DNA from 2 places in the Bacillus pfraonensis genome. Region 1 is predicted to be linked to the other one. Evidence: riboswitches for the same ligand, from Rfam matches in the RefSeq annotation. Region 1 holds a riboswitch; the other holds the start of a gene.
The links. A riboswitch is a leader RNA that binds a small molecule or an ion and turns the genes downstream of it on or off. The one in region 1 is predicted to bind FMN.
Positions count from the first base shown of each region.

Region 2: another riboswitch for FMN. It lies ahead of ribD (bifunctional diaminohydroxyphosphoribosylaminopyrimidine deaminase/5-amino-6-(5-phosphoribosylamino)uracil reductase RibD); the one in region 1 lies ahead of KFD70_RS01415 (ECF transporter S component).

Region 1 covers NZ_JAHCDO010000002.1:41,855-45,346, forward strand. The annotation lists gene KFD70_RS01405 (peptidoglycan DD-metalloendopeptidase family protein) at 18-632, shown strand; gene KFD70_RS01410 (hypothetical protein) at 660-1,346, opposite strand; FMN riboswitch at 1,700-1,837, shown strand; gene KFD70_RS01415 (ECF transporter S component) at 2,002-2,580, shown strand; gene KFD70_RS01420 (ferredoxin) at 2,698-2,946, opposite strand; gene KFD70_RS01425 (YpbB family protein) at 3,175-3,492, shown strand, end outside.
Region 2 covers NZ_JAHCDO010000040.1:16,154-19,645, reverse strand. The annotation lists gene KFD70_RS25695 (bifunctional 3,4-dihydroxy-2-butanone-4-phosphate synthase/GTP cyclohydrolase II) at 1-361, opposite strand, end outside; gene ribE (riboflavin synthase) at 374-1,018, opposite strand; gene ribD (bifunctional diaminohydroxyphosphoribosylaminopyrimidine deaminase/5-amino-6-(5-phosphoribosylamino)uracil reductase RibD) at 1,000-2,112, opposite strand; FMN riboswitch at 2,421-2,565, opposite strand; gene KFD70_RS25680 (fluoride efflux transporter FluC) at 2,878-3,282, shown strand; gene crcB (fluoride efflux transporter CrcB) at 3,279-3,492, shown strand, end outside.

The DNA.
Region 1 (3,492 bases):
TAAAACGGAGGATGCATATGAAAGGCTTAAAAATCGGGATACTTGTCTTTGGGTTGTTTTTTAGTTCTCAAATATATGCTTTTGCTGAGGACGGGCGATGGACATGGCCTGTAGATGGAAGAATTAGTGATTATTTTGGAACAAGAAGTGGAAAACACTATGGTATTGATATAGCTGCTTCAATCGGAACCCCGGTTGCAGCGATTCGGAGTGGAACGGTAACAAAATCCTACTTTTCAGATAGTTATGGACATGTAGTGTTTATTAAACATGGAGAATATGAAGCTGTTTATGCTCATCTAAATAAGAGATATGTACTGCAGGGGGAACATATTACAAGAGGTGAGGTAATTGGTGAAGTAGGTAACACAGGTGAATCAAGAGGAGCACATCTGCACCTAGAAGTTCATAAAGGTGCTTGGACGTTCGGGAAAAGAAATGCAATGGACCCGTTGCTTGTTTTAAAGGAAGAGATGAATCAAGTAGCATCAGCATCACTATATGTTGTACAAAAAGGAGATACTTTGGTTAGTATTGCACATAAGTTCGGTATGACAGTTCATGAAATAAAAGTGAAAAATGCATTGAGGAAAGATCGGATTTATCCAAATCAAAAATTATATATAAATTAAAAAAGGGCTAGTCGAACTAGCTCTTTTTTACCAAAAAATAAAGACACATATAAATCCAGAAATAGCTAAATAGCTATAATAATAAAAGACCTTGGCCCTCGTTTTTTCGGTTGTTCGAAATAATACTATGGTTGGTTCGATTAGTCCAATTGTCAAACACAGTAGACCAAGGAGCATACAACCGATAGAAAAAGAATACAAGGCAACTTGTATTTGTTGGAATGGAATAATCCACTTTAATAAAAATGCAATAAGTGCTGTATAACAGATGCTGCCAATGTATTTGTTTAAGATTGTATTAGAACGAAAACCAGGAAGTTTTTTCAAAAAGGATCGAGAAACAACTTCTGTTTGTAAAGAAGTATGTTCTTCAATTATTTTTTGAGCTTCTTTTCCTTTATGAAAGAGAGAGAGAATCCAATTTCGTTTTCCTTGGAAAACAAATTGCGATGTTGTTAAATAGTGATCAATTTTCACTTTATCCCAACTGTTCCAAGGGTGACGTTCACATAGCTTTAGTTTACTTTCTGTTGTTTTATCATACTGATAAACACTAATCCCTTCTTCGTCAAAGGTAGCATAGTATGTTTCTTTTGAAAATGTGCCTAAATCAATTGGGCAGTAGAAAAGTAATTCTTTTTTTAAATAAAAGTATTCTTTTCTTAAGTTTTTTTTCATTGTTTCTTGAATAGAGTGTCTTTTTTCTTTCTTCATGACATTTCCTCCGTATTAAGAAAATGCTCTTATCTTAACAATTCAACATCTTATCACTTTTCTGTATGGATGACTAGGGAATTGCGAAGGAAAAAATCGAATTGTAAAAAATATGGATTGTGTTGTCGTATAATCCTATGACTGTTTTTATGTTGTCTTTATCCTACTATTCGTGTGCTGCCCGTAAAAGCCCGATTGGTGAGGGTTGATAATAAGTGGGGGATGAAGAACTCCCCCCACTTATTAAAGTTTCACTTTATAATGAAAATATTACTTACTATTTATAAGTTATAAACATTTTTGTTCACAACTGTATGATGATGTTGTATAATGGTGGAGAAAATAGAATATCGGTCTATCTTCGGGGCAGGGTGAAAATCCCGACCGGCGGTGATGAACAGTTTCTTTTCGTTCTAAGCCCGCGAGCCGTTAAGGCAGGATTTGGTGAGATTCCAAAGCCGACAGTATAGTCTGGATGGGAGAAGATGGAGGTTCAAGCGTTCAAAAAAGATAAGTATTTGAACGTCTGTTTGATGTGCCTAAAAAATTCTCCCTTTGTGTTTTACACAAAGGGTTTTTTCATGATAGGAAAAAATAGGCATAGCAGAACCTTTCCACTTTCCATGAGATGATCGATGGAAAAGGAGAGAGAAGGATGAAACAAAAAAACAGTGTAGTACAAATGGTGAGTGTAGCGATGCTTAGTAGTATTGCGTATTTGCTTATGATGTTGGATTTCCCATTCCCAGGACTTCCACCGTTTTTAAAAATTGACTTTAGTGATGTGCCGGCTTTAATTGCAGCGATTATTTTTAGCCCGATTGCAGGTGTAGTTGTAGAAGCGATAAAAAATATTCTTCATTACGGAATTCAAGGCAGTTTAACGGGAGTTCCAGTTGGAGAAATAGCAAATTTTATTGCAGGGTGTCTATTTATTGGACCAGCAGCTTTCCTATTCCGGAAGTATCGCACAGTAAAAAGTTTAACAACAGGGTTAATGTTAGGGACGGTTACTATGGCGGTAATTATGAGTGTGTTAAATTATTTCATCATTTTACCAGCTTACACTTGGTTTTTAAATCAGCCTGCTATGTCTAGTAGTGGTATGCGACAAATGATTGTAGCGGCAATTCTCCCATTTAATTTAATTAAGGGAATTGTTGTAACAGTTGTATTTGTAGCACTGTTCTCACGCTTAAAAGTGTGGGTATTTGCAAAAATGAAAAATGCATAGAAACTTTGGTCATCAGTGGGAGAGTACCGCTGATGGCTTTTTTATTTGTGAGTTAGATGAATAACAAAAAACCCCCCTCATAAAAATGAGGGGGGTTTTTTGAAGTTAATAAAAAGACTATTCGAATTTTAAAGCGTCGCCATCGAATGCTTCGTCAGCAACTTTAATTGAGTCAGTTGGACAACCTTCAAATGCATCCATCATGTCGTCAATTAATACGTCTGGAATTTCAACGATACCTTGGTTATCATCTAGTGTTACAAATGCAATACCTTCATCATCGTAGTCATAAATGTCTGGTGCAGCAGCTCCGCAAGCTCCACATGCGATGCAAGTGTCTTTATCAACAATTGTATATTTTGCCATATTTTTTTCCCTCCTGATAATATGTATGTGAAAATAGTCGCTATAAAAATTATAATCTTATTGTAAAACGGTTTTTCAAACTTTTCAACATAAAATTATAATGATAATGCTTATCAATTAGGGTGTCAACTTATTTTTGATTTATTTCATAAGATTTTCAAAATGCCTAAATGCTGTACAGTTTGATACAATAGAAAATATAGATGTAATTGAAAGGTGGAAGCGGCAATGCAGTTACAATATACTTTATTATATTGTATAAAACAATTAAATGGTGAACGGACTGTTTCTTCCATTTATCACCTTTTAAAAGGGAAACGTTCTTCACAAACATTACAAGACGGAAATATATTTCGCATTTCTTTTCTGTTTGGGATATATAAATCATTACAACGTTCTGATTATGATCAGGAAATTGAACATGTATTACATAAAGAATGGATTCAGAGCGTGCATGAAAATACGTACATTTTAACTGAAACGGGAAAACGACAGCTGGGAACTTGGGAAGAAACACTTTTTTTTCCGCAGTATTTACACGGTTTG
Region 2 (3,492 bases), on a different contig from region 1:
GGTTAAAATCTGTGCCTTTTGATGCTGGATTTAATAACTCGCGTACAGTTGTCGCACGCTCGTAAGCGCTAATACCTGTTGTTGTAGAAATGTGGTCGATACTTACTGTGAACGCCGTATGATGGGAATCTGTATTATGAGAAACCATAGGTTCTAGCTGTAAGCGGTCTGCATATTGCTCTGTAATCGGTACACAAACAAGACCACGGCCATGTGTAATCATAAAATTAATTGTTTCAGGTGTAATGTTCTCTGCTAAAGCGATGAAATCTCCTTCGTTTTCACGGCTTTCATCATCACATACGATAATGACTTTTCCTTGTTTTAAATCTTCTAGTGCTTCTTCAATACGATGAAACATTGTGCTTCCCCCTTATAGAAATCCGTTTTCTTGTAAAAAGCTTTCTGTAACTGAACTGCTCTGTTTCTTGGGATTTGAAATAAAGCGCTCAATATATTTTCCAACCATGTCACATTCAATGTTTACGATGTCTCCAGCTACTTTTTCACCGATAATAGATTCGCTTACAGTGTGCGGAATAAGTGAAATGGTAATGGAAGATTCATCTATATCAAATATCGTTAAGCTTGTTCCATCAATAGCTACTGATCCTTTGTGTAAACAATAACGGAGCAAATTATTTGGAATTTCAATTTTGTAATATATTGCATTATAGTGCTGTTTTTTACTTACAATGGTTCCAATTCCATCAATATGTCCTGTGACGAAATGTCCACCAAAGCGCCCATTTGCAGCCATTGCCCGTTCTAGATTTACTTTAGAACGGGTCCCAAGCATACGTAGTGATGTTGCTCGCATCGTTTCAGGCATGGCATCAACAGTAAACGAAGACGCTGTAAAAGAAGTGACGGTTAAGCAGATGCCATTTACAGCAATACTGTCTCCTAGTTTTACGTCTGATAAAATTGTATTTGCTGTGATTGTCAGCTTCATTGCTTCTCCGCTTTGCCTTATATTCGAAACAGTTCCAAGCTCTTCTACAATTCCTGTAAACATGCAGGCACCTCATTTCGCACTGTAGCGACGATTTTTATATCATCGCCAATTTGTTTCATCTCTTGAATTTGTAAGGAAAGTGCATCTTGTAGTTTGCTAAAGCCGGTGCCACCAAACATAGTTGGGGCATCTTTTCCACCGATTAATTTAGGGCTTATATAAGTTACAATTTCATTAAAACACTTTGTTTCTAAAAAGCTCGCGTGCACTGATTGTCCTCCTTCAACAAAGAGAGAAAGAATTTGTTTCTCACCGAGAAGGAGGAGAAACTCGCGTATTTCAATTTGGCTCGTCTTCATTTGAAATATGGATATCCCTTGAGATTCATATATTGCTATTTTTTCTTCATTTACATTTTTTCCAACAATAATCCATGTTGGTGCTATCCCGTCAGTAATAACATGAGAGGACAACGGCGTTCGTAAATGTGTATCTAAAATAATTCGAATCGGATGTTTACCCCCGTTTGGAAGACGTGTTGTTAAAGAGGGATTATCAGTTATAACAGTATTCACTCCTACAAGGATGGCATCGTGCGTACGACGATATTGATGCACATCTTGGCGAGCAACTTCACCTGTAATCCATTTGCTTTCTCCAGTAGTAGTAGCTATTTTTCCATCTAAACTCATCGCTGTTTTTATTGTTACAAACGGTAGTTTTGTTTTCATATAGTGGAAAAAGTATCGGTTTAATCGGATTGCTTCTTCTTCAAGAACACCGGTAGTTACGCTAATACCAGCTTTTTGTAAACGTTTTGCACCGTTACCTGAAACGAGCGGATTGCAATCGAGTGTAGCGATTACTACATGCTTCACTTCTTTTTCAATGAGTAGATCACAGCATGGTGGAGTTTTTCCGAAATGGCTACATGGTTCTAGTGTTACGTATACAGTGGATCCTTTTGCTTTTTCGCCAGCCATACGAAGCGCATGGACTTCAGCATGCTCCTCACCTGCGCGTAGATGCGCTCCTATTCCTACGATGTTTCCATCCTTTACAACAACAGCACCGACCATTGGATTTGGACTTGTTTGCCCTGTAGTACTTTGTGCTAACTGTAAGGCAATCCTCATATATTCTTGATCAGTCATTCTTTTCACCTCTCCTAAGAAAAATCAAAAAACCCCCAAGGATAATAGTATCCTTGGGGGTTGGGAGACGTGATTTCTAGAAATATAGTTCGAATACGAAAGTATAGGAAAGAAACCTAACGATGATTGATATTTTTGCACGAGAAAAAACCTAGCAAACTATCAATTTTTTATACGCTAGTCGTATCTTTTTATTTCAGCATAGAAAAATAGGTATATGAAAGAAAACATATACACTGATTCAAAACGAATCAGTAAAAATGTGTACGCCAAAATAAAAGTGTATTCGCTATATAAGCACTAGAAAACATATCCTTCTCCCATCCAGACTATACTGTCGGCCCTAGAATCTCACTAGATCCACCGTTTCAAAGCTTAGAAACGGGTCACGGACTTAGAAGTGTGCACTTCATCACCGCCGGTTGGGAATTTCACCCGACCCCGAAGGATGTTGTTTGCTCACATTATAGCACAAAAAAGAAAAAAGGATAGTAAAAAATATTCGAATGTGAAGAATTGTATGAAAATGAAGGGTGAAATAAAGTTTGTTATACTATATAAAAAGAAAAACTAATCGACACTTTTCTTTTTTGCAGGAGAGAGCGTCCGATTATGGATAGAGGCGGTCGATGCTTTTTTCGTCCCATGCCGAAAATGAGTAGAGGTCTGTTTTGGTTTTCATAGTCGCAGCTTATAGGTTGGAGAATTAAAATGAATATATAGTATGGGAAAGATTTCAGTACATACCATAAATGAGGTGGAGATATGAAATATATTGCAGTAGGAATCGGTGGTATTGTTGGGACTTTAGCACGGTATGGATTAGAGCAATGGATTGGTACTCCTTCAGTTGACTCTTTTCCGCTAGCAACATGGCTGGCGAATATGAGTGGTAGTTTTTTCTTAGCGTTTTTAACGATGTATGTATTTCGTATGAAACATGTTTCACAAATGATAATGAATAGCGTTGGAACAGGAATGATCGGCTCTTTTACTACTTTCTCAACATTCAGTATAGAGACATTGGAACTAATGCAACATGAAGCATTCTTTATGGCGTTTTATTATGTAAGTACGAGTATAGTTGGAGGATTGCTCTTATCTTTATTTGGATTTTACCTTGGAAATGCATTATATGAAAAAAGTATGAAGAAAGAAGGAGCACGATGAATGTTTTGCTTGTAGGAATTGGTGGTTTTTTCGGAGCTATTGCTAGATTTTCTATTAGTAGTGCAATGAAAGAAAAGTATGGAAGTTTATTTCCATATGGAACATTATTTGTAAATGTAGTAGGCTCATTCTTATTGGGTCTATTGTACGGAGTTTATATAAATCGTACGTGGTTATTATTATGTGGAACAGGGTTTATGGGGGCATTTA